DNA from 4 places in the Sphingobium sp. FG11 genome. Region 2 is predicted to be linked to each of the others. Evidence: predicted binding sites of a transcription regulator. Region 2 holds the regulator's gene; each other region holds the start of a gene.
What was found. Region 2 encodes LexA, which represses DNA repair genes until DNA is damaged. Its sites were predicted from a motif close to GTTCCNCNCTTGTTCT; they were not measured.
Positions count from the first base shown of each region.

Region 1: a site for LexA is predicted at 2,664-2,679, ahead of ACODSN_RS15640 (ImuA family protein). Genes of this name have one in related genera too.
Region 3: a site for LexA is predicted at 5,492-5,507, ahead of ACODSN_RS09425 (ATP-dependent helicase). Genes of this name have one in related genera too.
Region 4: a site for LexA is predicted at 5,268-5,283, ahead of uvrA (excinuclease ABC subunit UvrA). Genes of this name have one in related genera too.

Region 1 is NZ_JBMDKW010000025.1:6,121-14,183, forward strand. Features, by position in the region: gene ACODSN_RS15625 (SIR2 family protein) at 1-1,287, opposite strand, end outside; gene ACODSN_RS15630 (SOS response-associated peptidase family protein) at 1,372-1,896, opposite strand; gene ACODSN_RS15635 (SOS response-associated peptidase family protein) at 1,956-2,618, shown strand; gene ACODSN_RS15640 (ImuA family protein) at 2,721-3,476, shown strand; gene ACODSN_RS15645 (DUF6504 family protein) at 3,394-5,205, shown strand; gene ACODSN_RS15650 (error-prone DNA polymerase) at 5,205-8,063, shown strand, end outside.
Region 2 is NZ_JBMDKW010000010.1:68,440-76,502, forward strand. Features, by position in the region: gene ACODSN_RS10515 (citrate synthase) at 1-1,080, opposite strand, end outside; gene gltX (glutamate--tRNA ligase) at 1,067-2,554, opposite strand; gene ACODSN_RS10525 (ComEC/Rec2 family competence protein) at 2,590-4,743, shown strand; gene lexA (transcriptional repressor LexA) at 4,740-5,405, opposite strand; gene ACODSN_RS10535 (molybdopterin molybdotransferase MoeA) at 5,493-6,677, opposite strand; gene moaC (cyclic pyranopterin monophosphate synthase MoaC) at 6,674-7,144, opposite strand; gene trpC (indole-3-glycerol phosphate synthase TrpC) at 7,141-7,932, opposite strand; gene trpD (anthranilate phosphoribosyltransferase) at 7,929-8,063, opposite strand, start outside.
Region 3 is NZ_JBMDKW010000009.1:750-8,812, reverse strand. Features, by position in the region: gene ACODSN_RS09465 (bifunctional folylpolyglutamate synthase/dihydrofolate synthase) at 1-352, shown strand, start outside; gene ACODSN_RS09460 (DUF6628 family protein) at 419-856, shown strand; gene ACODSN_RS09455 (AmpG family muropeptide MFS transporter) at 844-2,166, opposite strand; gene ACODSN_RS09450 (response regulator) at 2,245-2,688, opposite strand; gene ACODSN_RS09445 (pseudouridine synthase) at 2,861-3,937, shown strand; gene rsmD (16S rRNA (guanine(966)-N(2))-methyltransferase RsmD) at 3,934-4,470, shown strand; gene ACODSN_RS09435 (Fe-S oxidoreductase) at 4,517-4,933, opposite strand; partial or broken gene ACODSN_RS09430 (GFA family protein) at 5,077-5,473, opposite strand; gene ACODSN_RS09425 (ATP-dependent helicase) at 5,577-7,856, shown strand; gene ACODSN_RS09420 (HPP family protein) at 7,908-8,063, shown strand, end outside.
Region 4 is NZ_JBMDKW010000001.1:281,750-289,812, reverse strand. Features, by position in the region: gene ACODSN_RS01500 (sensor histidine kinase) at 1-206, shown strand, start outside; gene ACODSN_RS01495 (LytR/AlgR family response regulator transcription factor) at 209-943, shown strand; gene ACODSN_RS01490 (UrcA family protein) at 1,019-1,372, opposite strand; gene ACODSN_RS01485 (phosphotransferase family protein) at 1,865-2,704, opposite strand; gene ACODSN_RS01480 (hypothetical protein) at 2,802-4,238, opposite strand; partial or broken gene ACODSN_RS01475 (hypothetical protein) at 4,641-5,048, opposite strand; gene uvrA (excinuclease ABC subunit UvrA) at 5,328-8,063, shown strand, end outside.

The DNA of each region.
Region 1 (8,063 bases), on a different contig from region 2:
ATTTGCGGGCTGATCGGCAATCGAGAAGTATGGCTGGATGCCGACTGCGCTTGCGCCGTTCTGCAGCTGATGGCGCGCGCGTGCCATGCCCGACGCGATAGTTCGGGCAAAACCAATATAGTCCGCATTCCCGGCCTCGGCAGCGCGATCTCGCAACGCCTTCAGCCCGGTCACGATCGCTGCCTGGGCGGCATCATCGAGGTTGGGCGCAGGTGCGTCGCTCGCAAGCACGGCCAGTTTGGCGGTCAAGACATTGAGCAGCAGCGCTAGAAGGAGTGGCTTGGCATAAGCCTGTAGCCGTGCCGCCTCGCAGATGTCGTCGCGATGCGCTTCATATTCTTGCTGACCGTAGACGACGATCAGCAGATCGCGTTGGTCGTCGCCGATCTTGTCCGCGGAAATGACGATGGGTGTGGGAGCGTTGGTCCACTTCCAGCCGGCTTGCTGGTTCATCTTGGCGAAGAGATGTTTGATGTTCTCATCCTGCGCCGACATGCCGATCATCAACGTGCGTTTGGCCTGGACGAGAGCGCCGAGCTGATCGCGGGCGATTGTGAAGCGATTGTCGGCGTTCCAGCCCGTGATCTGGGCCGAGCGCGCTACCAGGAGCGGGCGGTATTCATTTTCTTCGGCAATCGCCCGCAAGGCGCAGCCATGAAATTTGAAGAGCCGTGCGGCTGCGGCAGGGTTGCGAAGGTCCTCACCGGTTACTGTGATACGGTAGAAGCTCTCATCATGGCCGAGCTCGCGAATGGCGGCTTCGAGCAGTCCGTCCCAATTGGCCGTTGCCAGATCGGTCACGGTACCTTCGAGTGCCAACATGCCGATCGCCAGATGCTCGGCATCCGCTTCCTGCGCGGCAAAGGTATTCTCGAAATCCAGGCCTACCCACAAAAGATAATCGAGCGGTTCGCCATCGACCTCCACCGACAGAACCGCGGAATATTGGTTCCACAGGCGCCCGAGTAAGGTGTTGATGCAACCCCAGCTGGCGGCAGGCACGGCGTAGTCGATCTGGGCCTTCTCCGCTGCATCGAGCCCGGCTTTGTCGATCACGGCTTCGATAGCTTGCCTGAAGCGGCACGCAGGATCGGCGGTTACTTGAGAGCGCAAAAACTCAAGAAGCTTCGCGAGAACGCCGTCCAGGCCGATAACGCGTCCCCGGGAAATTCCCGAGCCCAGCCACAGGGCATAGGAGCCTTGGACGAACCCATCCGAGACGGCGGCATAGTCACCGTCCAGAAGCCCCAAAGTTTCTTTGATCGAAATCGAAGCAGCGCTCGGCAACGCGGTCCCCCTCCAGCGTATCTGTTACGCTATGCGCGTTGGCGACCATTCGCTACCAGTTCTTATCCTCAACATAAATTGGGCCTACAGAGCGAGCCGCGCTTGTCGCTTTCCCCGCCTTCCGACCTCCTCGACGAAGAACGCATGCGGAGGTGGCGTCACCAGCAGCTGTCCTTCCGGCATGGTGGCATCAAGCCAATCCATGACCTGCCGGCGCAGGATGATCGCACCGTGCCGATCCTGATAGTGCGAGACCTCGGCGTTGGCGGCGACCGTGATGATGCGGAATGCCAGCGGCCAACCCGCCATCGCGGGCTCCCACACGCCGGCAAGGTAGAAGAAATTGCCGTCGTCGAGCGTGACCCGGTAATCCTTCTTGCCGACCTTCATGCGAAATTCCGAGGCCGGGATCAGGCAGCGCTGTGACGGAAAGGTCTGACCCTCCGATCGCACGAAACGATATTCGACGCCCGCGCTGAACCGGGGGTTGGATCCCCAATGCGCGTTGACGACTTCCTTCTTGCCCGAGCCGTCGGGCTTGTATCGAATGATCGGGCGAAGGGTGCCTTCCGCCGCATCCGAGTCGAACGGGGTTGCAGTGGTGCTCATGTTGAGAACATAACTGGAACAGACAAGAGTCGCAAGGATCAGGGGCTGCCGGCAGGTCGATGTGTAACGACTACCGTCTTGAGATCGAGATCGCCTCGATCATGGAGGACTTCGACGATCTCGAAATCAATATCGAGACGCCCGAAGGCGTGCCCGACGACAATCCGCGCGCCGACATCCGCATGACCGAGACCGCGCCGATCGTGCGCGCGGTCGAACAGCCACCCGGCAATTATCGCGCGGTCGGCGAACTCGTGAACCGGCGCTGGAGCTGGCCGGGCAAGAAAGGGCCGGTCTATAATCTGCGCAGCGAGGGATTCGGTGGGAAGCTGCCAGATCTCAGCGTCAATCGCTGCCTCGTGCTGTGCGATGGCTTCTACGAATTCACCGATCCTGCTGTGCCGCGTCCCAAAGACAACCGGCTCGATAAATGGCTGTTCGAGATGAACGACCATCGCTGGTTCTGCATGGCGGGCATCTGGCAGCATGATCCCAAGGTCGGCGAGGCCTTCTCGCTGCTGACCATGGATGCCGGCGACGACATCAAGCCCTATCACCACCGCCAGATCATTCCGCTGACCCGCGACCAATGGGCGGACTGGCTGAATCCGGACGTTCCGTCTGCCGAAGTGCTCAAATATCTGCCGGCCGGCATGCTCGGAGTGACCCAGGTCTGGCCGCCGTCGACAGACCAGCCCGAACAGCCCACGCTCGCGCTTTGATGTTCCCGTCATCGCAAGCCGCTTGACGAACCGGCATGACTCATTGGAACATAAGAGGAACAAGTGAGTCGATGCTGACCGATGCCCGCACCTTCATCCGCCATGCCTCGGCCCCCGGCCGAGATGCTCGCCGCGCTTCGCGCCGAGATGGCGGCTGCGCGCGCGACACGCGGTAGCGCGCTCGGCTTCGGCCTGCCGGAAATCGATGCACGGCTTGCCGATCATGGCCTCGACAGCGGCGGACTGCATGAGATCGCTGCCGCCTCGGCCAGCCTCAATGATGATGCGGCCGCCCGGCTGTTCATGGCGGGGATCGCGGCACGCTTCGCCGACCAGCCCGGCTTCACCGTGCTGTGGGCGGTCACGGTGTTCGACCTCTATGCACCCGGTCTCGAACAGGTCGGGCTAGGCCCTGACAAGGTTCTCTACGCCCAAGGCCGCAAGGATATGGAAGTGCTTGCCATGGCCGAGGATGGGCTGCGCGATGGGTCGCTCGCCTGCGTGATCGCCGAGGTGAAGGTCGCCGACATGACCGCCACCCGCCGCCTCCAGCTCGCAGCTTCGGACGGGAGGACGCCGATGCTGCTCTATCGCAGCCGCCGTTCGCGCGACCGCTGCCCATTGTCCATGCCATCGTCGGCCATGACGCGCTGGCGGATCGGCTGTGCCGCCTCGGCGCGGCTGCCCTGGCCGGGCGTCGGCCGACCGCACTGGCAGGTCGAACTCGCCCGCCAGCGCGGCGGCGAACCTTTTTCCCTCGAACTGGAGGCGTGCGATGCTACGGGTCGCCTCGCTCTTCCTGCCGCAGCTCCCGATCGAGCGGTTGCGCAGGAACGAGCGGTCAGCCACGCCGCCTGACGGGCGAACGGCGGCCGGGCCGCGCTTCGAAGAGCCGATCGACGACGATCCGGGCGCCTGCTCGGTCCCACGCGGCGGTGGCTGGCGTCCCGGCGCACGCTGGGCGCGGGATGGCGCGCTTGGCCGCCGCCCGGCGCAGTCCGATATCGATGCCATGCCGGCGCACCAGCGCCCGACCATGCGCGAAATGGGTCGGCGCAGCGAACATGCCGAGCATCCGTTTCGGGCGATGCGCTCCGATGACGGCAACCCGCCAGCGATGACCGCTGCCCCGACCTGGGCGACGCTATGGGGCACGCCGACCGTGCTGGTCACCCACACGGGTCAGAAGGATGTGATCACCGCTGCCTGCCCGCAGGCGCTCGAACTCGGCCTGCGCCCCGGCATGGCAGCAGCCCATGCCCGCGCACTGGTCGCCGATCTCGACGTCCGCGATGCGGAGCACGAGGCCGATCGCGCGCTGCTCGATCGGCTTGCGCTTCACGCCGCAAGGCAGTGGACTCCGTCGGCCGCCGTCTCCGGTCCCGATGGTCTGTGGTTCGACCTCACCGGCACGACGCACCTGTTCGGTGGTGAGGATCGCTTCTGCCGCCGGCTGCTCGCCTTCCTGAAGCGGCTTGGCTTCACCGCACGAATCGCGGTCGCCGGCACCCCCGGCGCGGCGCACGCGCTTGCCCGGTATGGCGGCAATCCGATCGTACTGCTCGGCAGCGGCAAGGAAGCCCAGGCGATCGCCGATCTGCCGCTGTCCGCGCTGCGGCTCGAACCGGAGGCGCTCGTTGCGGCGGCAAGGTTCGGTCTGGAGCGGATCGCCGATCTCTATCCGATGCCGCGCGGTCCGCTCGCGCGGCGGCTCGGCCTGCGGACGGTCGAGCGGCTCGATCAGGTACGGGGATTGGTGGCCGAACCGATCATTCCGGTCGTGCCGACCGATGCACCGATGGTGACGCGCCGCCTGCTTGAACCGATCGGCACGCCCGAGAGCATCGCGCAGGTGATCGGCGATCTGGTCGAGGATCTCGTGATCGAGCTGCGCACGCGTGGCCTCGGCGCGCGCACGGTCCTGCTCACCGCCGACCGCGTCGATGGCGAGGCGCAGCGGCTCGGGGTCGGCGCCTCGCGTGCGACCCGCGACGACCGGCATCTCAAGCGCATGTTCGCGCTCAAGATGGCCGAACTCGATCCCGGCCTCGGCATCGAGGCGATGCATCTGGTGGTGCCGCATCATGAGCCGCTCGGCGCACAGGCAGCCGGCGCGCTGCTCGAAGCCTCGGGCAAGGCGCGCGACCTTGCGCCGCTCGTCGACCAGCTCGGCACGCGGGCCGGTGCCTCGGCGCTGTTCCGCATCACCGCCCAGGAAAGCGATGTCCCCGAACGCGCGATGCAGCGCGTGGCCCCGCTCACGGCAACAAGGGGCTGGCCGGGATGGAAGCGTCCGGTGTGCCTCCTCAAGCGCCCGGAGCCGCTGTCGAATGTGATCGCGCTCCTGCCCGACCATCCGCCGCGCCGGTTCACCTGGCGGCGACAGAGCTATCGCGTGGTGGCCGGTGACGGACCCGAGCGTGTCCATGGCGAGTGGTGGCGCAACGCGCGCGAGATGTGGGCGGTACGCGACTATTTCCGGGTCGAGGCGGAGGGCGGCGCACGCTTCTGGCTGTTCCGCCGTGGCGACGGTGTCGAGGAGGCGACGGGCGATCTCAGCTGGTACATGCACGGGATGTTCGGCTGATGGCGATCCCGAGCACGACCTACGTAGAACTACAGGTCGCGAGCCATTTCTCGTTCCTGCGCGGCGCGTCGTCGCCGGAGGAACTGTTCGCCGCGGCGGCGCTGCTCGGTCACAGCGCCATGGGCCTCGCCGACTGGAATACGGTCGCGGGCGTGGTGCGCGGGTGGGATGGCCAGAAAACCACCGGCGTCCGCATGATCGCTGGTGCGCGCGTCGAACTTACGGATGGTCGCGCGCTGCTCCTCTATCCGCGATCCCGCACGGCCTGGTCGCGGCTCACGCGGCTGCTCTCGATCGGCAAGGGCCGCGGCGGCAAGGGCAAGTGCATTCTCGGATGGGTCGATGTCACCGCCCATGCCGACGACATGGTCGGCATCCTGCTGCCCGACATGCCCGACGAAACCACCGCCACCCATTTGCGCGACCTGCGCGATGTATTCGGCGCGCGCGGGTTCTGCGCGCTGTCGCTACGCCGCCGCCCGGACGATGCCGAACGGCTGCACCGGCTCGATGCCATGACGCGCGCGGCCGGTGTTCGCAGCGTCGCCACGGGCGATATCCTCTATCACAGCGCCGAACGCCGCCCGCTGCAGAATGTCGTGAGCGCGATCCGCGAGAAATGCACGATCGACGAACTTGGTTTTCGGCGCGAACGGTTCATGGACCGTGACCTGAAGTCACCGGCGGAGATGGAGCGCCGTTTTGCCGCGTTTCCCGACGCGATCCAGGCCAGCGCCGACATCGCGGCGCAGTGCACCTTCGATCTCGGGGAGATCCAGTATCAATATCCCTATGAGCAGGTGATCGAGGGTCGGACCGCTCAGGAAGCGCTTGTCGCACTGACCGAAGAAGCGGCGACGGCCAAGTTCGCCGACGGCATCCCGCAGCGCTACCGCGATCAGATCGACCATGAGCTGACCCTGATCGGCCAGCTTGGCTACGCCCCCTATTTCCTGACGGTGAACTCGATCGTCGCGGAAAGCCGGCGGCGCGGAATCCTGTGCCAGGGGCGTGGGAGCGCCGCCAACAGTTGCGTCTGCTATCTGCTCGGCGTCACCTCGATCGATCCGATCCAGCATGAGTTGCTATTCGAGCGGTTTGTGTCGGGCGAGCGCCGCGAACCGCCCGATATCGACGTCGATTTCGAGCATGAGCGGCGCGAGGAGATCATCCAGTGGATCTACGAGACCTATGGCCGTGACCGCTCGGCGCTGACCGCAGTCGTCACGCGCTATCGCACGCGCGGCGCAGTCGCCGAGGTCGGCAAGGCGCTCGGACTGCCGCGTGACCTGACCAAGATGCTGACCGGTCTCGTGTGGGGCTGGAGCATGGACGGCATCCCACAGGAACGGGTCGAGAGCCTCAATCTCAACGCGGAGGATCACCGCCTCAAGCTGACCCTGGAGCTGGCGCGCCAGCTGATCGGCACGCCGCGCCACCTGTCGCAGCACCCCGGCGGGTTCGTGCTGACCCAGGACCGGCTCGACGATCTCGTGCCGATCGAGCCGGCCCGGATGGAGGACCGCCAGATCATCGAGTGGGACAAGGACGATATCGACGCGCTGAAGTTCATGAAGGTCGATGTGCTTGGCCTGGGCATGCTCGGCTGCATGAACCGCGCCTTCAACCTGCTGGAGCAGGACAAGGGGCTGACGGTCACGATGGCCGACCTGCAGGACGACGATCCCGACGTTTATGCCATGATCCAGAAGGCCGACACTTTGGGCGTCTTCCAGATCGAGAGCCGCGCGCAGATGTCGATGCTGCCACGCATGAAGCCGCGCGAATTCTACGATCTCGTCATCGAGGTCGCGATCGTTCGGCCCGGCCCGATCCAGGGCGACATGGTCCACCCTTATCTCCGCCGCCGCGAGGGCAAGGAGAAGCCCGAATATCCCCGGCCCGAACTGCGCGCCGTGCTGGCGAAGACCCTCGGCGTGCCGCTGTTCCAGGAGCAGGCGATGAAGGTCGCGATCGTCGGAGCCGGGTTCACGGCTGTGGAAGCCGACCAGCTGCGTCGCGCCATGGCGACGTTCAAGCTCACCGGCGGAGTCAGCCACTTCTACGACAAGCTGGTCGGCGGGATGGTCGCGCGCGGCTACCCGCAGGACTTCGCCGAACGCACCTTCAAGCAGATCGAGGGCTTCGGCAGCTACGGCTTCCCCGAGAGCCACGCGGCGTCATTCGCCAAGATCGCCTACGCCTCCTGCTGGATGAAGCATCATCATCCCGACGTGTTCTGCGCCGCCCTCCTCAACGCGCAGCCGATGGGCTTCTATGCACCCGCGCAGATCGTGCAGGATGCAAGGAAGCACGGCGTGGAAATCCGCCCGGTTTCGATCAACCACAGCCATTGGGACTGCACGCTGGAGAGGACCGGAGGCAGCTACATGGCGGTACGCCTCGGCTTCCGGCAGGTGACCGGCCTCGCCAACATCCACGGCGCGGCGATCGTCGCGGCGCGTGGGCCATCGCCCTATGACAGCGTCGAGGAGGTCTGGCGCCGCACCGGCACGCCGCGCGCCGCGATCGAGCGGCTTGCCCAGGCCGACGCCTTCCAGTGTCTCGCCGAGGATCGCCGCCAAGGGCTGTGGAAGGTCAAGGGTTTGGGCGAAGCGCCCTTGCCACTGTTCGCCGCGGCGGATGCGCGAGAAGGTGGTTTTTCGCCCGAAGGCATCGAGCCGGGCGTCACCCTCCGGGCAATGTCGGCCGGGCGAGAGGTGGTCGAGGATTACCGCTCGCTGCAACTCTCCCTGCGCGGGCATCCGCTCCAGTTCCTGCGCCGACAGCTCGACGACATGCGGATCGTGAAGTGCGCCGACCTCGCGAACATCCGCGCCGGCCGGAATATCGAGGTC
Region 2 (8,063 bases):
CGGGAACAGCTTCTTTTCGATGAAGTATGGATCGCTAAGTGCGATCTTCTCCAGTTCCCGCGCAACGTCGAACACCGGATCGGTAACGCCCATCGTCTTGAGCACATCTTCCGCCGTCTTCTGCATCACGGTCGCGCGCGGATCGTAATTTTTATAGACGCGATGGCCAAAGCCCATCAGGCGGAACGGATCGTCCTTATTCTTGGCGCGGGCGATATATTCCGGAATGCGATCGACGGTCCCGATTTCGCGCAGCATGTTGAGCGCAGCCTCGTTCGCGCCGCCATGGGCAGGACCCCAGAGGCAGGCGATGCCAGCCGCGATGCAGGCGAAGGGGTTCGCGCCCGACGAACCGGCCAGGCGTACGGTCGAGGTCGACGCATTCTGTTCGTGATCGGCGTGGAGGATGAAAATCTTGTCCATCGCGTCCACGATCACCGGATCCGGCTCATATTCCTCGGCGGGCACGCCAAAGGTCATGCGCAGGAAATTCGCGGTGTAGGACAGGTCGTTGCGCGGATACAGGAAAGGCTGACCCACCGAATATTTATACGCCATGGCGGCGATCGTCGGCATTTTCGCGATCAGGCGATGGCTCGCGATCCGGCGCTGGTCGGGATCGTTGATGTCGGTGGAGTCGTGATAGAAGGACGACAGCGCGCCGACCACGCCGCACATGATCGCCATGGGGTGCGCATCGCGACGGAAACCACGGTAGAAGGTCGTCAACTGTTCGTTGACCATTGTGTGCCGCGTGATCGTATAGGTGAAGTCGTCGAGTTGCGCCTTGGAAGGCAGTTCGCCGTTCAGCAGCAGGTAGCTGACTTCCATGAAGCTCGACTGTTCGGCCAGCTGGCCGATGGGATAGCCGCGGTGCAGCAGGACGCCTTCGTCACCGTCAATATAGGTGAGGCCGGAATCGCAGCTAGCGGTCGAGGTGAAGCCGGGATCATAGGTGAACATGCCAGTATTCGCGTATAACTTACGAATATCAATGACCTGGGGTCCTACAGTGCCGCTCAGCACTGCATAATCCTTCGCCTGTTCCCCTACGGTCACCGTGACATTAGTTTCGGACATCATGTTCTCCCTTACTGCCCTCGACCGACGAGGGCCGCATGGCGCTCTTCAGCCGATTCAAGCTTTCCTCTTTCCCCAAAAGGAAAAGCACATCGAAAATTCCAGGGGACGTCGTACGCCCCGTCAGCGCCGCCCGCAAAGGCTGCGCCACCTTGCCCAGTCCCAGACCGGCATCCTCCGCCACGCAGCGTATTGCGTATTCGATCGCTTCGACCGTCCAGGATTGAACGATGGCAAGAGCGTCGGCCGTCGTCCCCAGCAGCGCGCGCGCGGAGTCGTCTAGCAGAGCCGATGCCTTCTCGTCAAAATCCAAGGGGCAATTTTTGAACAAAAATTCGGCGCCCTCGGCAATTTCGTTAAGCGTCTTGGCCCTGGGCTTGAGCGATGGCATCGCCAGCGTCAGCAGAGCCTTGCCGTCGGCGGGCAGCGAACGGTCGAGCCGGGTCGCGACGCGCGGAGCCACCAGTGCCGCGAGCCGTGCATCATCCGCTTCTCGCAGATAATGGCCGTTCAGATTTTCGAGCTTCTTGATGTCGAAGCGCGACGGCGATCGGCCGACGCCGCCAATGTCGAACAGTTCGACGGCGCGGTCCCGGCTGATGATCTCTTCGTCGCCATGGCCCCAGCCGAGGCGCAACAGATAGTTGATGACCGCTTCGGGCAGCATCCCCATCTCGTCACGATAGGCATCGACCCCCAGCGCGCCGTGACGCTTGGAAAGCTTGGCCCCATCCGATCCGTGGATCAGCGGGATGTGGGCATAGACCGGCTCTTCCCAGCCCATTGCCCTGATGATGGCCAGTTGGCGAAAAGCGTTGTTCAGATGATCGTCGCCGCGAATGACGTGGGTAACGCCCATGTCATGATCGTCCACCACCACGGCCAGCATGTAGGTGGGCGTGCCGTCCGACCGCAGCAGGATCATGTCGTCCAGTTCGGCATTCTGCACGACGACGCGGCCCTGCACCGCGTCCTCGATCACCGTCTCGCCGGTGCGGGGCGCCTTGATACGGATGACGAAGGGTGCGCCGTCGGGCGCCTCCGCCGGGTCGCGATCGCGCCAGCGGCCATCATAGCGCATCGGCTGTTTGGCGGCGCGCTGTTCTTCGCGCAGGGCGGCGAGTTCTTGCGGAGTCGCGTAACAGCGATAGGCGTGGCCGCCCTCCAGCAACTGATTGGCGATTTCAGCATGGCGCGGGGTCCGCGCAAACTGGAACACCGGCTCTTCATCGCCGCCAAGCCCGAGCCAGTCGAGACCGTCGAAGATCGCGGCGACGGCGTCGTCGGTGGAGCGGGCGCGATCGGTATCCTCGATCCGCAGCAGGAACTTGCCGCCATGGTGCCGGGCGAACAGCCAGTTGAACAGGGCTGTGCGCGCGCCGCCAATATGCAGATAGCCGGTCGGCGATGGCGCGAAACGGGTCACGACCGGCTTGTTCAATCCCGTTGCACTCACTCGGATATTCCCCGACATTCACCGTTCAGACCATGGATGCGACGCCCCCTAGCATGGCTTTTCAGCCACGACAAACCTCCGTTCCCATCGGCGTGCGGGCGCTTGCCTTGCGCGGCACGGCGCGGGTGGAACAGTGGCTGGAGGTCGAGCGCGAACAGATTGGCTTGTGGGCGCCCGTGGCGCTGGGAATCGGTATCGCCGCATGGTTCCTGCTGCCTGATCGCGGGGGCTGGCTGGGCTTTGCATGCGGTGCGCTGGGGGTGGTTTGTGGCGGCGTCATGCTGCCTGCGGGGATGCGCTTGCGGCATATCATGGTCGCGGGGGGGCTGCTGGCCTGTGCCGGATGCCTGCTCGTGTGGGGCAAGTCGATGCTGGTGGGGGAGCCGCCATTGGCGCGCGCCCTGTTTACGCAGGTCACAGGCGAGGTGCGGTCGGTGAACGAGGTGCCAGCGCAGGGAATCGTCCGCGTGCTGGTGCGGCCGGTGGGTGATCCGGCCCTGCCGACGACGATCCGGGTCAATATCGCGGCGGCCGACATTCCCGATGGGCTTGGGGAGGGCGCGCGTATCCGCTTTCGCGTCCGATTGATGCCGCCTGCCCCGGCCAGCGTGCCGGGTGGCTATGATTTTGCCCGGCGCGCCTATTTTCTGGGGATCGGGGCGACGGGCAAGGCGCTGAAGCCGGTTGAGATGCTGCGCCCCGCAACCATTGGGCCAGGCCTGCGCGCGCGGTTGGCAGCGCATATTCGCGGGCAGATCGAGGGACCGTCGGCTGGCATCGCGCTGGCGCTCGCCACCGGCGATCAGGGATCGATCGCGGAGGAGGATGCGAACGCGATGCGGCGCAGCGGCCTCGCCCATTTGCTATCGATCAGCGGCCTGCATGTGACGGCGCTGATCGGGGCAGTGATTTTCCTGTTGCTGCGGATCATGGCGCTCAGTCGGCGTGCCGCGCTCGGCTTGCCGCTGATGATGATAGCGGCGGCGGGCGGCGCACTCGCGGGCATCGGCTATACGTTGCTGACGGGGGCGGAGGTGCCGACGGTGCGGTCCTGTGTCGCCGCGCTGCTGGTGCTGGGCGGACTGGCGCTGGGGCGCGATGCGATCACGCTGCGGCTGGTCGCGGCGGGCGCGATCGTCGTGCTGGCACTATGGCCCGAAGCGCTGGTCGGCCCTAGCTTTCAGATGAGTTTTGCCGCCGTGATCGCGATCGTCGCACTGGGCGAGCATCCGCGTTATCGGGCGTTTGTCGCCGGACGCGATGAAAATGCGCCGCGCCGGATTGGACGCGCGCTGTTCGCGCTGCTCGCAACCGGCTTTGCGGTCGAACTGGTGCTGGCGCCGATCGCGTTGTTCCATTTTCACAAGGCGGGATTGCTCGGGTCGTTCGCCAATCTGATCGCGATTCCGCTGACGACTTTCGTGGTGATGCCGCTGGAGGCGTTGGCCCTTCTGCTCGACATGGGCGGGCTGGGCGCTCCGGCCTGGTGGCTGACGGCGCAGGCGTTGCGGTTTCTGCTGTTTATCGCCCATGGCGTTGCGGCCAGTCCGATGGCGGTGATGCTCGCACCCGCAACGCCGGTCTGGTTGTTCGGGGTCATGGTGATGGGGGGGCTGTGGGTGCTGCTGTGGCGCACACGCTGGCGCTGGATCGGGCTGTTGCCGATTGTGCCCGGCCTGATCGCGATTGCTTCCACCTCTCCGTCCGACATAGTGGTGACGGGAGATGGTGGCCATGTCGCGGTGCGGACGGCCGATGGCGGCATGGCGATGCTGCGCGAGCGGGCGGGCGATTATGTGCGCGATACGCTGTCGGAAAGCGCTGGTTTTGGCGGTGAACTCACGGCGATCGCCGCATTGCCGCAGGCGCGTTGCTCGTTGGATATCTGCGCGCTCAATATGATGGCGGGCGAGCGGCGCTGGCGGGTGCTGTTCACGCGCAGCGATGTGCTGATCGACCGTGCGACGATGCAGCGCGATTGCGCGGCGGCGGATATTATCCTGAGCAATCGCCGCCTGCCCTATTGGTGTCGACCGCGCTGGTTGAAAGCGGATCGCGCCTTGCTGAGCCAAACCGGCGGACTGGCCATCGACCTCGACGATGCGACCATCCGAACGGTGCGTGTGCCCGGTGATGCCCATCCGTGGGTGCCGGCGACGCCCTTAAGCCGCCGCCGTCCGCGATCACATTCCCTGCCTGCACCTTAATTATAGCGACGCAGCAGTCCGGCGAGCTTGCCCTGAATCCGTACCTGGCCGGACGCGTAGATTTGCGGCTCATAGGCGCTGTTGGCCGGGTCGAGCCGGACCTTGGGTCCTTCGCGCCGGAAATATTTGAGCGTCGCTTCCTGTTCGTCGATCAAAGCGACCACAATCTGTCCGTCGCGCGCCACATCGGTGCGCTGGATCAGTGCGAAATCGCCGTCCAGAATACCCGCCTCCATCATCGAGTCGCCCGATACTTCCAGCGCATAATGATCGCCCGTGCCGAGCAGAGCGGCGGGAACAGAGAGCATGGTCTGCCCTTCCATCGCCTCGATCGGCACGCCGGCCGCGATTCGCCCGTGCAGGGGGATTTCGATCACGTCGTTGGCGGCGACCGGCAGCATGGGCGCGGGATGAGGCTTGGAAGGAAGCTTTGCGCCGCGACCGACCGCCTCAGGAAATTTCAGCACTTCGAGCGCGCGCGCCCGATTGGGCAGGCGACGAATGAAGCCGCGTTCCTCCAGCGCGTTGATGAGACGATGGATGCCGGACTTGGAACGCAGGTCGAGCGCGTCCTTCATCTCCTCGAACGAAGGAGACACGCCGCCCTCTTCGAGTCGGGTGTGAATGAAGTTGAGCAATTCCTGCTGCTTTGGCGTCAACATGCCACTTGTCCTCCATGGAACGGATAGAGAACACATAGGAAACGAAATGGGGCGAGTCAAGCATCGGCTGACGACCCGGCTCCGTGTTCAGGGCGTGAAGGGAAGGATCGTTACGCCGTCGCCCGCCTTGGCCGGAGGCGATCCGGCCGGTCGCTGGATGAGGCAGTCCGCAGCGGCAAGCGAGGCTACGGCCGCGCTGTCCTGCGACGTAACCGAAACGACGCCTGAGTCGCTCTGGAAGGCACGCAGATATTCGTCACGCTCGCCGGTAGCCGGAAGGGCGGAGCCTAAAAACGCTTTAGTGGTGCGCGGTTTCGGATCACTGGCGCCGGCCATATGGCGGATCAGCGGGAGCAGGAAAAGCGTCGCCGTGACGAAGGCCGATACAGGGTTGCCGGGCAGTCCCAGGAATATGGCGTTTCCGATCGTCCCGGCCATTAGCGGCTTTCCGGGCCGCATACGGATCTTCCAGAAGTCGAGCGTCCCTCCCGCCGCCAGCAGCGCGGGACGGACAAGATCGTGATCGCCCACCGACGCGCCGCCGGTCGATATGATGATGTCCGCTCCGGCCGCGCGCGCGAAAGCGTCGGTTTGCGCGGCGAGATCGTCGCCTATGATGCCCAGGTCGGTGATCTCGCATGGCAGCGCGACGAGCATGGCCGCCAGCATCGGGCCGTTTGAGCCGGGCAGGCGGCCGGGCGGGGTGGGCGCGCCGGGCGGGGTCAGTTCATCGCCCGTCGACAGCAAAGCGATGCGCGGTTTTCCGCCCACCGGCAGGTTGCCATGCCCGGCCAGCACGGCGAGCGCGATCCGCGCCGGGCCGAGCAGCGCGCCTGCCGGCAGCAATATATCGCCCTGGCGGAAATCCGATCCCGCGGGCCGAACATGCCGAGCGGGCGGGAGGGCCTCGCCGAGGGCCGCCAAGGCTCCGCCCTCCAGCCGCGCATTTTCCTGGATCAGGATGGCATCGGCCCCGTCCGGCAATGGTGCGCCGGTGAAAATGCGGCAGGCGGCGCCGGGTCCAAGCGGCGCAGGAGCCTCGCCACCGGCGGCGCTGGTCCCTGCGATAGTCCACGGGCCGGGCCATTCCGATGCCCGCACCGCATAGCCATCCATCGCAGAAAGATCGGCCCAGGGCTGATCGCGCAGGGACAGGATGTCATGCTTCAGCCAGCGCCCGGCGCACAATGCGGCGGGCAAATTCTCGCTGGGCAGCGGCGTAGCGAGCGCCAACAGGCGGGCCTGCGCCTCCTCCACCGGGATCAGGCTCATGGCGCGCGCCAGTCGCCCGACTTGCCGCCCGATTTCTCCAGCAGGCGGACGGCGCCGATGACCATGCCCTTGTCCAGCGCCTTGGCCATGTCGTAAATGGTGAGCAGCGCGATACTGGCGGCGGTCAGCGCCTCCATCTCGACCCCGGTCTGCCCGGCGGTCCGCGCGGTCGCGGTGACATCGACGCCCTCTTCATCGAGAGCGAAGTCGATGGTCACGGCGCTGAGCGCGATGGGATGACAAAGCGGGATCAGATCGGCGGTGCATTTCGCGCCCATGATGCCGGCAACGCGCGCGACCGCCAGCACATCGCCCTTTTTGACCAGCCCCTGCGCGATGGCGGACGCCGCCTCGTGCGCCATCGTGATGCGGCCGCTGGCAATCGCCTGGCGCGCGGTCGTGGCCTTGGCCGAGATATCGACCATGCGCGCCGCGCCATCCTCGTCCAGATGGGTCAGGCCGTTCATGCGCCGGTGAGCAAGGCGTGAGTGGCGGCTTCGAGGTCGGCCTGTCGCATCAGCGATTCCCCGACGAGGAAGCAGCGCACGCCGTGGTCCGCCATCATCAGCAGATCGGCATGCGAGCCCAGCCCGCTTTCGGCGACGAAGGTGCAGCCCTGCGGCGCGAGCGAGACCAGTTCATATGTTCGCGCAAAATCGATCGAGAAGTCCCTCAAATCACGGTTGTTTACGCCGATGAGCCGCGACCGCAGCTTGAGCGCGCGCTCCAGTTCATGGGCATCGTGGACCTCCACCAGCACGTCCATGCCAAGGCCGATCGCCGCATCCTCGATCTCGGCCATCAGGCCGTCATCCAGCGCCGCGACGATGATGAGGATGGCGTCCGCGCCGATCGCGCGGCTTTCCAGTATCTGCCAGGGATCCACCATGAAATCCTTGCGCAGCACCGGCAAGGCACAGGCCGAACGGGCGGCCATCAGATAATCGTCATGCCCCTGAAAATAAGGGCCATCGGTCAGCACTGACAGGCAGGCGGCCCCGGCGGCGGCATAGGCCTGCGCATGGGACGGCGGATCGAAATCGGCACGGATCAGGCCCTTGGAGGGGCTGGCCTTCTTCACCTCGGCAATCAGGCCGAAGCCCGAACGCGCGGCATCGTCCAGCGCCTTGCGAAAACCGCGCGGCGGGGTCTGCTCGGCGGCGCGGGCATGGAGCGTGGAGACGGTCGTCGCGGCGCGGCGTCGAGCCACCTCTTCGCGCGTCGTGTCGCAAATTTCGATCAGCTTGTTGGTCATGAATAGGCAATCCAGCAGTTGAGGAGCCGGTTGGCAAGGCCCTGGTCAATGGTCGCGGCGGCCTGCGCCACCCCTTCGCGCAAATCGGTCGCCTTGCCCGCGATGACAAGGGCGGCCGCCGCGTTCAGGAG
Region 3 (8,063 bases), on a different contig from region 2:
CGCGGGGCAGGCGATCAGCAATTTCTTCGATGAAGCGCGGCTGGACGGGGAGCCACTGCATCTCGTCATCGGCATGCTCGCCAATAAGGATGTCGATGCCTTCCTTTCGCCCTTTGCCGGACGGATCGCGCATATCCACGCCTTGCCGGTGCCGGGACACGAGCATCATCCGCCAGAGCGATTCGCAACGACCGCTGCCCGCTGGGGCGTCGGCTATACGACCCATGCGACGCCCGAGGACGCGATCGCGGCCATCGCCACCCAGTCGCCGCCACCGCGTCACCTCCTGATCGGCGGCTCGCTCTATCTCGCGGGCGAAATTTTGCGGCTGAATGCACAAATTTCCGATTAATAGACTTGCGAATGCCTCGCAATAGCGTAACCTCCTTTCATCGATCCCGATGAGAGGCGAGAAAGCATGACGAACGGAGAGAGCTTACCCCAGGAACTGTCCCGCGAAATGCCGGGGGGCTATGGCAACCGCCTGTTCCTGTTCGTGATGCGCCGGATGGCGAGCGCGGGCGTGGACGATGCGCACGCCGCCAATGCACTCCTCGGCGCCTTCGGGCGAAGTTATCGGCGACCACTGGTGCTGATGCGGGCGATGATGCTGGAGTTCGCCCGCATGTCGAGCCGCAAGATACTGGTTGCGCCCTGCTGCTGTTCGCGCATGACCGCCGATGAAGCGCTGATGATGCGCGCGAGTGGCGAAGCGTTGCGCGATCCGCGCGTCGCCTATGACCATGTCAGCGTGCTGCTGGGCAACGACCATGCGCTGGGCGCGCTCACCTGCATGCAAGCGGTGGCGCAGGCCCATGCCGATCTGGGCCGCCCGCTTGATCTCTACGCGGGCTGATCGCCCTCCTGCGTCGCCGCCGTGCCGACACTTGCGTCGATCAGGCCCGCGCGCATCATCAGCCAGAATAGCAAGATGCCCGGCAAAGCGATGACGGTCGTCAGCAAGTAAAATTGCACATAGCCAAATCGCTCGATCATTGCGCCAGCGGTCGTGCCGGTCAGGAACCGGCCGACGATGCTGGCGGCGGCCGAAATGAGCGCATATTGCGCCGCCGTGAAGCGCAGGTCGCACAGGGCGGAGAAATAGGCGACCACGGTGACGCCGCCGATGCCGCTCGCGACATTCTCGAACCCGATTGCGCCCGCCATGCCCCAATTGCTATGGCCAGAGGCAGCCAGCGCCGCAAAACTGAGGTTGGAAATGCCCATGAGCAAAAGGCTGAGAAGGACGGACCGCTTCATGCCCATCCGGGCGTAAAGGATGCCGCCAATGAAGATGCCGATCAGATAGGCCCAGAAACCGATGCCGATATCGTAGATCGCGATCTCGTCATTGCTATAGCCCATGTCGTTGAAAAGCAGGCGGAACGTCAGATTGGCGAGCGTATCACCGATCTTGTGCAGCAAGATGAACAGCAGCACCAGAAATGCACCGCGACGCTGAAAAAATTCGGCGAGCGGCCCCACGATCGACTGCCACACTTCCCCCATGCCTTGTCGCGCCGACGGCTCCCGCCGCCGCTCCGGCTCGCCCAACATCAGTCCGGTCAGCATCGCCGGTAGAGCGAATAGCGCGCAGGCCATATAGGCGCTCGACCAACCGACCCGCGCCGCCAGCACCAGCGCCAGCCCGCCCGCCGCAACCGAACCAATTCGCCAGCCATATTGCGACATGCCTGAACCGACGCCGAGTTGTTCGGGCTTCAGCATTTCGATGCGATAGGCGTCGATCACGATATCGAGAGTCGCACCGGCAATCCCGACGAGGATCGCGGCATAGGCCGTCTGCAATAGGCCCGCTTTAGGATCGACCAGCGCCAGATTGACGACTGCGACCATCACAAGCGCGCCCGCCAGCACAAGCCAGGACACCCGCTGACCCAGCCGCCCGAGCAACGGCAGATGAACGCCGTCCACCACCCAGGCCCATAGAAATTTGAGATTGTAGACAAGGAACGCCAGCGTGAACGCCGTCACAGCCTTCTTGTCGATGCCATCCTGCGCGAGCCGCGTCGTCAGCGTCGCGCCGATCATCGCATAGGGAAATCCCGAGGATATGCCGAGGAAAAAGGCCGCAAGCGGCGCTTTTTCGACATAGGGCTTCACGGCATGCAGCCAGCCGGAGCGGCCCGTTACGGCGTCGGTCATTCTGCCCATTCCCCCGGTGGCGATTCAGGCGGCCACCATATGAGCAAACGCGGCGGTGACAAGCCGTCGTGCGGCGGATCAGCGGGCGTCGGCGAACAAATGGAAGCCGGCCGGAGCGCGGGGGCGGGCGCCGCCGCGCAACACGGCGTCGACCAGATTGATCGCGCCGACCAGATCGCGCGGGGCGTAGGGCTTGGACAGGCACCCCATCGCCAGATCGCGCGCATGGGCCGGGCAAGCGCCGGTCACGAACAGCACCGGCAGGCCATGTTGCCCGGCATGCCGGGCCAGGTCGATCCCGGTCTTTTCGCCATGCAAATGCACATCCGCAACGATCAGGTCCACTCCCCCCGTTTCGATAACGGCAACCGCATGGTCATAATCCTCGACCGTGGCGGCGATGCGAAAACCCGCCTGCTCCAGTGCATGTTCATTGTCGAAGGCGACCAATGGCTCATCTTCCACCACCAATATGCTGTGGATCGCCTTGCGCCCAGCCCCTCTCAACCGCCCGAAAAACATTTGCCGATCCGCCCTCTTTGCGCCATGCAACCGCTAAACGCCGTGCTCCCCTTTCCGGTTGCCCGGCGAGGACGCCGCTTTCCTCGCACGAGCGCGGTGGCGGCGCATTTCGGCCTGTTACTGGCACCCGCTGATATAGGGAGAGCCAGTCCCCACAAAAAGGAATTGCCCGTTGGAACCGCCAAAAAAATCAGGACCGCCTCGTCGGACCGGACCGGGCGGCCCGAAACGTCCGGGTGGCCCAGCTAGAGGTCCGGGATCGGGCAGCGCAAGACCCGGTGCCAGCGGGTTCCAGGCAGGAAAGGCCAGTGCAAAGACTGAGGGCGAAAGGTCGGAGCGGCAGGACGCGCGCGGTGGGAAGCCCGATCCGCGACGCCCCGGTGCGCCCCGGCCAGCGGCGGCAAATCCCGACAACGCCCGCCCTTATGTACGGAAACCCGCCTTCAGGAAGAAGGGGGTCGCGCCCGCCTCTCCGGCCAATCCGCATCCCGCACGCGCCGCGGCCAGCGCCGATGGCAAGGGCGAACCGCAGCGCATCGCCAAGCTGCTCGCCCGCGCTGGCGTCGCATCCCGCCGCGAGGTTGAACGGATGATCGAAGAAGGCCGCGTGACCCTGAACGGCGTCACCGTGGAAACCCCTGCCACCCTGCTCGCCTCGCTTTATGGCGTCGCCGTCGATGGCGTCGCTATCGACGCGCCCGCGCCGACGCGGCTTTTCCTGTTTCACAAACCTTCCGGCTATCTGACCGCCGAGCGCGATCCGCAGGGTCGCCCGACGATATACGATCGCTTGCCCGACGATCTGCCCCGCGTCATCCCCATCGGCCGGCTCGACATGACGACCGAGGGGCTGTTGCTGCTGACCACCGATGGTGGCTTCAAGCGGCAGATGGAACTGCCGTCGACCGGCATCCCGCGTACTTACCGCGCCCGCGCCTTTGGAGAGGTCAGCCAGCAGCAACTGGAGGATTTGTTCGACGGCATCGAGATTGACGGCATGCGCTATGGCCCGATTGAGGCCAATCTGGAGCGGCGCACCGGCCGCAACCAGTGGATCGAAATGACGCTGACCGAGGGCAAGAACCGGGAAGTTCGCCGCGTGCTCGAACATATGGGGCTTCAGGTCAATCGCCTGATCCGCACCAGCTATGGTCCGTTTCTGCTGGGCGATCTCGCCGCCGGAAAAGTGGAGGAGGTGCGCCCGCACGATCTCGACCAGTTCCGCGCCAGCCTGAAGGGCAAGTCGTGAGGATCATCGCCGGGCAGTGGCGCGGCCGTCCGCTCGTCGCGCCAAAGGGCGACGCCACCCGACCCACGGCCGATCGTACGCGCGAAACGCTGTTTTCGATGCTCGTCAGCCGACTTGGTTCGTTCGAGGGATTGTCGGTCGGCGACTTTTTCGCTGGATCGGGCGCGCTCGGATTGGAAGCGCTATCTAGGGGCGCTGCCTCCTGCCTGTTCGTGGAGCAGGACAAAGCGGCGATCGACGCGATCCGCACCAATGGCGATAAGCTGGGCATCCGACCGGACATCCGCGCGTCCAGCGTACTGTCACTCGGAAGCTGCCCCAAGCCGCTCGACCTTATCTTCATGGACCCGCCCTATGGCACGGGCGCAGGGGCGGTTGCTCTCGACAAACTGTCGCGCCTCGGCTGGACAGGACCGGCAAGCTGGATCAGCATCGAAACAGACTGCCGCGAGGACATCGTGGTCAAAGGCTTTGCAGTGGACGTCGTCCGGGACGTCGGCAAAGCGCGGCTGACGCTTTTGCGAACAGAATAATAAAGACGCGCCCTGCAACGCGAAGTGCTTTGCAGGGCGCACAAGATCAATGGCGGCGCGATTTCCGATGTGCTTCGCCGGGATTGATGCAGCTATCCTGAACAGTCTTGCTGCAAACCGGATAGTCTTTCGCCTCGGTCGGGGGCGGTGTCACATTGCCGCCAACAGTGACCGGATTGGCTGAACTGCCCACTGGAGCGGCAGGATCCTTGGCCGCGTCGGCAGGCGCGGGCATCATGCCGGTATCCGCCGGTACGGCTCCTGTAGGCTGCCCGGCATTGGGGTCCGCAGCCGCTGGTGCTGCTGGATTCGGCTGCATAGTTTCACCGGAGGGCGCTGGCGAAGTGCCCATTGGTGGCTGCGCGGCGGTTGCGGCTGCGGGGGCATCCTGCGCAACTGCGATGCCAGTCAGCCCGGCGGAAAATGTCAGCAGGGCAGCGCTAGCCAGCATGATGGATTTCATTGGAATATCCTTCCTTCTTTTATCGACCCGTTACATTCCGGTGGAATGCGGCGAATGCAGAACCGGCGGCATCCCGTAGCCGTTCCGCTCCGCACGACGAAACGTTGCCAGCGCGCCGTCAATCGAAGAAGGAAAAGCGATTCTCAGCCGGACGGATAGCGATCAAATTTCGGAAGTTCATGCACTCCAGCCATCCATGCTGGCGCTTCGGCCATTTGTATATGAGCCTGTGGCGGCAGAGCGGACGGGTGATCGAGCGTTCCTGTCTGAACATCGACCATATCGGGAAAAATCGCCTCGTTCCTGTAGAACAGGCCCGTCCCGCACGTGCCGCAAAACTGCCGGATCACATTATCCGACGATTGGAAACTCACTGGCGTGCCCGTGATCCTAAGCTGATCGTTGGAAAACAGCGCCCAGCCCACCATCGGGTGCGCCTGCGCTTCTGCGGCAATCCGAACAATGACAGAGCGTGCTATGGACGGGATCGCCCTCCGCCACATAATGGATGGCGCCGCACCGGCATCGACCCGAGACCATGATCTTCCTCCTTGCGTGATTCTCTTTTTGTTCTCATAGAAATGACTTCACGGCAAGCGCGACGGCCTTGCCCCCGTCCCTGCCCCTTCCTAGTTGTTCAGCAATGACCCGTGACACGCCCCCCGCCGACGAACCATCCTATCTCCGGGGGCTGAACGCGCCTCAACGGGATGCTGTGCTGACGACCGAGGGGCCGGTGCTCGTGCTCGCCGGTGCCGGCACGGGCAAGACGGCGGCACTTACGGCCCGCCTCGCCCATCTGGTCGCGACACGGCGTGCCTATCCGTCCGAGATTCTGGCCGTCACCTTCACCAACAAAGCGGCGCGGGAAATGCGCGAACGTGTGGGGCGAATGATCGGCCCTGCGGTCGAGGGCATGCCATGGCTTGGCACGTTTCACGCCATCGCCGCAAAGATGCTGCGCCGCCATGCCGAACTGGTCGGCCTGCACTCAAATTTCACGATCCTCGACACCGACGATCAGTTGCGCCTGATGAAGCAATTGATCCAGGCGGAGGGCATCGACGAAAAGCGCTGGCCAGCGCGGCAACTGGGGGGCCTGATCGACCAGTGGAAGAATAAGGGTCTGACTCCACAGGAGATCGGCGCGGGCGAAAGCGAAGGCTATGCCAATGGCAAGGGGCAGAAGCTCTACGCAGCCTATCAGGCGCGACTGCGCGAGGTGAATGCCTGCGATTTCGGCGACTTGTTGCTGCATGTTCTCACGATATTAAAGCAGCATCGCGACGTGCTGGAACAGTATCAGCAGCGCTTCCGCTACATCATGGTCGACGAATATCAGGACACCAACTCCAGCCAGTATCTCTGGTTGCGCCTGCTCGCGCAGACCCGGAAGAATATCTGCTGCGTCGGCGACGACGACCAGTCGATCTATAGCTGGCGAGGGGCTGAGGTCGCCAACATCCTGCGGTTCGAGAAGGATTTTCCGGGTGCCACGATCGTGCGGCTGGAGCAGAATTATCGATCGACCCCCCATATATTAGGCGCCGCATCGGGCGTGATCGCCGTAAATGGCGGACGGCTTGGCAAGTCGCTGTGGACCGAGATTGACGTCGGCGAGAAAGTGCGCGTGCTCGGCGTATGGGACGGGCCGGAGGAAGCGCGCCGCGTCAGCGAGGAGATCGAAGCGATCCAGCGCAAGGGCGGATCGCTGGACGATATCGCCATTCTCGTCCGCGCGCAGCACCAGACCCGCGAGTTCGAGGACCGCTTCATCCAGATCGGCTTGCCCTATCGCATCATCGGCGGCTTCCGCTTCTACGAGCGGGCCGAAATCCGCGATGCGCTTGCCTATCTGCGGCTGGTGAATCAGCCCGCCGACGATTTGGCATTCGAACGTATCGTCAATGTCCCGAAGCGAGGTCTTGGCGACAAGGCCGTGGAAAAGCTGCATCGGCTCGCCCGCGCGGAAGGCATTCCGCTGGCGCTGGCCGCCGCGCGCATCCTCGATACGGACGAGTTGACCCCGCAAGCCCGCCGGGCGCTAGGTGCTTTCATCGGCGATCTCGCGCGCTGGCGCGACCGGGCGGGCCAGTTGCTGCACGCCGAACTCGCCCGGCAGATACTGGACGAAAGCGGCTATACCGCCATGCTTCAGGCCGATCGCACCACCGAAAGCGCGGGGCGGCTGGAAAACCTGTCCGAACTGGCGCGCGCCATGGAAGAATATGACACGCTGGGCGCATTCCTGGAGCATGTCAGCCTCGTCATGGACAATGAAGCGCAGCAGGACGAGCGCAAGATCACGATCATGACGATCCACGCCGCCAAGGGGCTGGAATTCGGTACGGTATTCCTCGCTGGCTGGGAGGAAGGCATATTCCCGTCACAGCGCGCGCTGGACGAAGGCGGCCTCAACAGTCTGGAGGAAGAACGGCGGCTCGCCTATGTCGCGATCACCCGCGCGCGGCGCACCTGCATCATCCTGCACGCCGCCAATCGACGCATTTATGGTCAGTGGACCAGTTCCATCCCGTCGCGCTTCGTTGGTGAATTGCCGCCCGAGCATGTAGAGGAGGAAAGCAGCATGACGGGGGGCGCGTCGCTGTGGCGCGCCAACTGGTCGGAACGGGCCGACCCCTTCGCCGATGTGCAGCGCGGCGACGGGCGCGGTCCGGGCTGGCAGCGCGCCAAACAATCCGGCCAGTTCAGCCGCGATCCCGTTCGCATCGTGGAGGCGCGGGCATCGGCGGTATCGCTCGGCAATAAGGGCCGCGACGATATGAGCGTGGGCCTGCGCGTCTTTCACCAGAAATTCGGTTATGGCCAGGTGGCGGAGATCGAAGGCAACAAGCTGGAGATCGATTTCGAAACCGCCGGACGCAAGCGGGTCATGGACAGTTTCGTGTCGGTGCCGGACTGAGGCGTGCTGCTTAAGGGTCGCTTTCCCCTCCGGCCGCGGTAAAGACGCGCCATGCCTTATCGACTTTTCAAACCGCTGCTGGCCGGCGCGCGTCCTGTTGAACGGATCGTCGGCGCGGTGGGCGCTATAATCTGCATTGCGCTCACCATAGTCGTTTGCGCCGAACTGCCGCTGGCGGCGATGGATTTGCCGATTATCGTCGCCCCG
Region 4 (8,063 bases), on a different contig from region 2:
AGGATGACATGCTGCATCTCGAAGTCAGCGACGATGGCGATCAGCCGCCCGGCCTCGCCGATGGCGGCAGCGGCATCGGCCTCACCAATGTCCGCGACCGGCTGCACGCGCGCTTCGGCGAGGCGGGCGCGATGGACTATGGGCCACGGGCAGGCGGCGGCTTCGCCGTGCGGCTGACCCTGCCGATCCTGCGCCGGAGCTGCTGACCATGACCATCCGCACCATGATCGTCGATGATGAGCCGCTGGCGGTCGAGCGGCTGCAAATGCTGTGCGCCCGCGAACCGCGCATCGCCCTGGTCGGCACGGCGAGCGATGGCGAGGCGGCGCTGCGGCTGGTCGAAGGGTTGCGGCCCGATCTGCTGCTGCTCGATATCGCGATGCCGCTGCTCGACGGCATCGGCGTCGCGCGTGCGGTCGGGCACATGGGGCTGCGGCCCGCCATCATTTTCGTCACCGCGTTCGAAGGATTCGCGGTGGAGGCGTTCGATCTCGCCGCCGTCGACTATCTGCTCAAGCCCGTCTCGCACGACCGGCTGTCCCGCGCCATCGACCGCGCCGAAGCCGCCCTGCGCAGCGTCGAATCCGCAGACGGCTCCGCCGGTGAAACGCCATGGGCCGAAGAATTCTGGGTGCCGCACCGATCGGAACTGGTCCGCATCGCCGCCGACCAGATCGACCGGATCGAGGCGGAGCGCGACTATATGCGCCTGCATCTCGGTCGCCACAGCTATTTGCTGCACCAGACGATCAGCGCGCTCGAAAACCGCCTGAACCCGCAGAATTTCGTCCGCCTGCACCGCTCGCACATCGTCCGGCGCGATCATATCGACCGGCTGAGGCACGATGGCAGCGGCGTGTGGTTCGCCTGCCTCACCAGCGGCGGCGAAATCCGCATCGGCCGCACCTTCCTCGCCAACGCGCGGGCGATGACCGGGCGTTAGGCGGATCGCGGGCCGGCTTACACGCAAAAAAGGGGACGGCTCATCACCGCCCCCCCTTTCTCCAACTCGCGCGGATCAGTGCGCCATCGCGACCTTGGCGTCCGTGTCCTTCACGGCCAGACGCTCGCCGCGCTCAGCCGCCGCGACCGCCGCCGCCACCGGCGCCCGCACATGCGCGAGCGCGCCGGAACGGCACTTCTGGATCGCATTCGCCGGCTCGGCCGCACACACTTTGCGCGCCGCCTGGAAAAGCCGACCGCGCAGTTCGCGCTGGTCCGCCTTGCTGGCGAGGTTGAGGTCGCCATAGCGCACCTCGAAATTCTGGCCATTGGAAATGAAGCGTTCGGCGCTGGCTGCCGACAGCGGCAACAGCGCGCCCGCGCTCAGCAGGGCGATCGGGGTGATGAAGGCATATAGGGGGCGGAACATGACGGGTCTCCTCAAATGATATTCTTGATCGGATCGCCCGGACAATCGGAGCGGTCTGACGGGTGATGCCGGGCGGGCTGCGCCCTCTGCCTGGCCTTTTTAGGTGACGGTGTGGTGACGCGCCCGCGCGCTTCGATCGGCGGCGGCATTGGTCGGCCAACGACGCGGCGGCCGATGAAAGGTCCACCACCGCCGACGAACGGCATAAACTAAGGTCGATATCCCCTCTTCAAGCCGCCGCGCCGTAAGGGAAACCGTGTCGAGCAGCAAGCGCCCGAACGCAAAAACGCCCCCGGCGCAAGGGGGCTGCCGGGGGCGAATCCGGATGCTGTCGGGGGCACCGGACCGGGGTCGGGACGATGGTGTGTCCGACGGATCGGAACGGCCTTCATCTCCATGGCGCCGTACTAGCAGCGCCGCCGTCCCCGCTCATCCTCCGTTCGACAATCCGCCCGCGCCCGGCGTCGAACGCCCCGCCGCGACGACCAACCGTCAAATCGTGTCGGCCAACGACATGTCCTGCGCCAAGGGCGGCAACCCCGCCTGCGCCAGCGCCTTGTCCAGATAGGCGTCGAACGCCTCGTCTCCCGATGCGGGGCGATGCCGCTTCCACGCCAGCCCGACCAGCCCGCGCCAGGCCGCCAGCGACTCCCGCTCCATCCGCGTGTCGGCCCGGTAGCGGCGCGCATAATAAGCGGCAGCCCGGTCAAGGGCGACCGCCTTCCACCCGCCAGGCGCGCCCACCGCCCCGAAACGCATCAGCATTTCGGTGCGAACCACATCGGCGGCGGGCGCGGCGCGCGCCGCCCGCGACCAGTCGATCACGGCCAGGCCATCCGGCGTCACGATCAGATTGGCCGGATGCAAATCGCCATGCGACAGAAGGTTCGGCTCGATCAGCTGGTCCAGCCGGTCCAGCGCCGCCGCGCGCAGCCGCTCGCCGACCGGCGCCATCTCGATATCCCCCGCCAATATCTCCTTGCGGCTCCGCAGCAAAGATGCCGTCTGCCGGTGAATACGCGCATGCAGCCGCGCCATTTCCCGCAAACCCCAGGCCAGCCGGTCGGGCCGCCGCCGCATATATTGCAACAGGTTGGGACCCGCGATCTCGGTATAGACGATCCCCTGCCGCCCCGCCTGCTCACGCCGTTCGACTGCCCGCGCAACCGGCAGCCCGGTCTCCTGCACGGCCTGCGCGATTGCATATTCCCGCTCGACGATCTGCACGCCGACACCGTCATGAAACAACTTGAGCACCAGCCCGCCTGCCAGCCGAAACACCTCCGCGCTCGCGCCCCGCGCGATGAAGGTGGATGGATCGGGCAAGCTCATCCCCCCGCCTCTGCCGCACCGGCACAGGCTTGGCCAGCGCTTTTACGGGTTGATGCCGGTGGGCGCCGTCCAGCCGTGACGGCTGGACGGCATATCGTCACCAGCCGAAGGTCATCCCGACCCTGCCACCCGTCGAGCCCTTGACAGTCGATCCGGCAAAGCCGCCGCTGACCCAGACATGGTCGCTCATCCGCGCAACAGCCGCACCGGAAAAGCCCTGCTCGCCTCGATAGGTCGCAAGGTTGAACGACACCGCGATCGTGGTGTCAGGCGGCATCATCGTTCCGCCCAGCGCCATGGCGGCGGCGATACCGCCATTGGCCCCCTTCAACTCCTTCTTGATGCCAACGATCTGTCGCTCGACTCCGCTGACCCGGCCGCCAAGACCGGAAAGCTCGCCCACATCGAGCGCTGCCGTTGCCAGGTTTCCTGCGGCATCCGTGGTGACCAAACCGATCGCACCCGATTGCGCCGCCCGGCTGGCGGACGAAGCGATGCCTGCGGTCCGATAGGTTGATGTACCGGAACCCATCACGATCTGGCCATCGCGCACGGTCGTCACATTGTCGCCGATCGCGACCGAATTGGCATATCCGGCCACTGCGCCGTTGCCGATCGCCAGACTGCCGTTGCCGATCGCCGAACTGCCGTTGCCCAGCGCCACAGCACCGTTGCCGGTGGCCGTATTATCCGCGCCGATCGCCACCGCGCCGGTCCCGGTTGCAACATTAGGATCGCCGATCGCCACCGCGCCGTTGCCGCTCGCCCGGTTGGCATAGCCGACCGAAACCGATGCGCCATTGGTCGCCTGCGCGCCGGAGCCGATGGCGACGGAATTGACGCCGCTCGCTACTGGAGCAGCGCCGCCCGTGCCCCCGTTCACCGCGAAATTGGCGGTGCGGGCAGCGGTTGCGTCCGCCGTCGCCTTAGCGGTGTTGGCGGTGTCGACAATACCGTTGGCGACGGTCAGCGCCTGCGTGGCGTCGGTGCTGGCATTGGCCACCCGTGACAGCGCCAGATTGGCCGCATCCTTGGCCTCAATGCTGGTCGTGATCGCGGTGTCGGCCTTGCCATTGGCGGTATCGGCGGTCGATTGAGCAGTGGCGGCAGCGCTCGCCGCATTGGTCGCCGTCGTCTGCGCAGTCGCGGCATTAGCCAGCGCCGTATTCGCGGTGCCCTGCGCCGTTGCCGCATTGGCGATGGCCGTATGGGCGGTCCCCTGTGCGGTTGCGGCGTTGGCGAGCGCCGTATCCGCAGTCGCCTGCGCTGCCGTAGCGTTCGCATTGGCAGCCTGCGCTGATCCGGTCACAGTCGCCAGCCCCGCCAGCGCGGCGTCCGCCTTGCCATTGGCGGTATCGGCCGTGCCCTGCGCATTGGCGGCGGCGGTTACAGCGGTGTTCGCGGTATTCTGCGCATTGGCGGCAGCACTCACAGCACCATCAGCCGTCAATTGAGCAGCGCCAGCCTTCGCGAAGGCATTGTCAGCAGTTGCTTGCGCCGTCGCAGCATTGGCAAGTGCCGTATTGGCGGTCAATTGCCCCGCATTTGCGCTGGCCATAGCGTCGTCAGCGCTCTTATTCGCCAAAGCTGCCTCAGCGATCGCACTGCCAGCTAATGCTTTTGCGTCATTGGCATTGATCCAAGCTTGATTAGCGGTATCCTGCGCTACTCCCGCACTATTTTTTGCAGCTAGTGCATTTGTAGCTACTATGCCCAATTGAGAAACATTAACAGCGTCATAAGCCTCGGTGCCCGCAGCTACATTCGTAAGCTGGCGCTGAAATCCGGGATCGAACATGCCCACTCCCGGCGTACCAAATGACACCGAATTAGCTCTATCTGCGAAAGATCCTGCACCTATTGCAACATTATTCTCATAAATTGTATGGGCACCATGTCCTATCGCTATACTGTCACGACCATCGGTATATGCATAGCTGCCCAAGGCAACACTCTGTTCTCCGTTGGCCCAAGCGTTATTTCCCACTGCAACGGTATTGTTCCAGACAGCAGATGCCGAATTCCCTATGGCAGTAGCTCCGAACAGATTCGCTCTGCTATTTGTACCGATTGCGGTTTGCCCACCGCCTGAGTCAATTAAACTTCCCGTATTGGCGCCTTTGCCGATAGCTATAGAACCATCTTCAATTGCGCTCGCTCCATTACCGAGCGCCGTTGTATTTGCTGCCGATGCTATTGCCCCTTTACCGCATTCAGTGGATTGGGCGCCAGCCCCCTCATTGCACTCCACCGTATCGTCCGCCCACGCCGCATTCGCCGCGCCCAGAGCAAGCACACTGATCCCCGCCGCGAAAGCGTGCAGCGCATTGAACTTCTTTGTCATGCAAAAATCCCCCCTATGAAATGCGGGGAATGGACGACCGAGTACGACGCACCCGAATCGATCCAACCTTCTCCCCCACATCATCGTTAAGCGGCGCTTGATGAATCGAAAAGCCTGTTTCCAACGGAGTTATTCTTCGCGCCCGGCACCCTTCTCTTTCCGGCCCGGCCTCTTATCTCCGAATATTCGGCGCGGCTAAAACCCTTGCTCACGCCTCGCCGAACAAATAAAGAACGGACATATGAGCCTTACCCACATCCCAAAGCAGAGGTTTACCGAATGCTGACCCACATCAGCGTCCGCGGCGCGCGCGAGCACAATCTCAAGGGCGTCGACGTCGATCTGCCGCGCGACTCCCTCATCGTCATCACCGGCCTGTCCGGCTCCGGCAAATCCTCCCTCGCCTTCGACACCATCTATGCCGAAGGGCAGCGCCGCTATGTGGAGAGCCTCTCCGCCTATGCGCGTCAGTTTCTGGAGATGATGCAGAAGCCCGATGTCGAACATATCGAGGGCCTGTCCCCCGCCATCTCCATCGAGCAGAAAACCACCAGCCGCAATCCGCGCTCGACCGTCGCGACCGTCACCGAAATCTACGACTATATGCGGCTTCTGTGGGCGCGCGTCGGCATCCCCTATTCGCCCGTCACCGGCCTGCCGATCAGCGCGCAGACGGTCAGCCAGATGGTCGATCGCGTGATGCTCCTGCCGCAAGGCACGCGCTTCTACCTGCTCGCGCCCGTCGTGCGCGGCCGCAAGGGCGAATATCGCAAGGAACTCGCCGAATGGCAGCGCGCCGGCTACACCCGCGTCCGCATCGACGGCGAACTTTACGATATCGAGGACGCCCCCGCGCTCGACAAGAAATATAAGCATGACATCGAAGTCGTGGTCGATCGGCTCGCGGTCGAAGCCGACATGGCCACCCGCCTCGCCGACAGTTTCGAACAGGCGCTGAAACTCGCCGATGGCCTGGCCTTCATCGATCTGGCGGATGGCGTCGTCCCCGGCCGCGAAGAAGAGGCCGCGCCCGACAAGAAGATGAAAGGCGCCGGCATCCCCGCCAACCGCATCGTCTTTTCCGAAAAATTCGCCTGCCCCGTCAGCGGCTTCACGATCGCGGAGATCGAGCCGCGCCTCTTCTCCTTCAACGCCCCGATGGGCGCGTGCCCCGCCTGCGACGGCCTCGGCGAAAAACAGTTGTTCGACCCGGAGCTGGTCGTCCCCAACGAGGCCCTGTCGCTCAAAAAGGGCGCGGTCGTCCCCTGGGCCAAATCCAACCCGCCAAGCCCCTATTATATGCAGGTGCTCGGCAGCCTCGCCAAAGAGTTCGGCTTCTCGCTCGACACCCCCTGGACCGACCTCCCCGCCGACGTCCATCACATCATCCTCCACGGAACGGGCGGCAAGCCGGTCACGCTCAAATTCATGGACGGCCGCAAAAGCTACGAGGTCAAGAAAGCGTTCGAGGGCGTCATCGGCAACCTCAACCGCCGCCTGCTCCAGACCGAATCCGCCTGGATGCGCGAGGAACTCTCCAAATATCAGCGCGCCCAGCCCTGCGAAACCTGCCACGGCGCACGCCTCAAGCCCGAAGCGCTCGCCGTCAAGATCGCAGGCGAAGACATTTCCCTCTCCACCCGCCGCTCCGTGGTGGATGCGCTCGCCTTCTTCACCGCGATGCCCGATCACCTGACCGAGCAGCAGAACCAGATCGCCCGCGCCATCCTCAAGGAAATCGTCGAGCGCCTCGGCTTCCTCAACAATGTCGGCCTCGACTATCTGAACCTCGACCGCACCAGCGGCACCCTGTCGGGCGGCGAATCCCAGCGCATCCGCCTCGCCTCCCAGATCGGCAGCGGCCTGTCCGGCGTCCTCTACGTCCTCGACGAACCCAGCATCGGCCTGCATCAGCGCGACAATGACCGGCTGCTCGTCACGCTCAAACGCCTGCGCGACCTCGGCAACAGCGTCATCGTCGTGGAGCATGACGAGGATGCGATCCGCCACGCCGACTATATCGTGGATATGGGTCCGGGCGCGGGCGTCCATGGCGGCCAGATCGTCGCGCAGGGCACGCTGCAACAAATCCTCAAGGCCAAGGACAGCCTCACCGCCGACTATCTCAACGGCACCCGCCGCATCGACGTGCCGCCCAAGCGCCGCAAGGGCAATGGCAAGAAGATCACCGTCCACAACGCCCGCGCCAACAATCTGCGCGGCGTCACGGCCTCCATCCCGCTCGGCACCTTCACCTGCATCACCGGCGTCTCCGGCTCGGGCAAGTCCAGCTTCACCATCGACACGCTCTACGCCGCCAGCGCCCGCGCGCTCAACGGCGCGCGCATCCTCGCCGGCGCGCATGACAAGGTGACGGGCCTCGAACATTGCGACAAGGTGATCGACATCGACCAGTCGCCCATCGGCCGCACCCCCCGCTCCAACCCGGCGACCTATACCGGCGCCTTCACCAACATCCGCGACTGGTTCGCGGGCCTGCCCGAAGCGCAGGCGCGCGGCTACAAGCCCGGCCGCTTTTCGTTCAACGTCAAGGGCGGCCGCTGCGAAGCCTGCACCGGCGACGGTCTGCTCAAGATCGAGATGCACTTCCTCCCCGACGTCTACGTCACCTGCGACGTGTGCCACGGCGCGCGCTACAATCGCGAAACGCTGGAGGTGAAATTCAAGGGCCACTCGATCGCCGACATTCTCGACATGACGGTCGAGGACGCGGTGGAATTCTTCAAGGCCGTCCCCCCGATCCGCGACAAGATGGCGATGCTCGCCGAAGTCGGCCTCGGCTATGTCAAGGTCGGCCAGCAGGCGACGACCCTGTCCGGCGGCGAAGCCCAGCGCGTCAAACTCGCCAAGGAACTCGCCCGCCGCGCCACCGGCCAGACCCTCTACATCCTCGACGAACCCACCACCGGCCTGCATTTCGAGGACGTCCGCAAGTTATTGGAGGTCCTCCACGCGCTGGTCGAACAGGGCAACAGCGTGGTAGTGATCGAACAT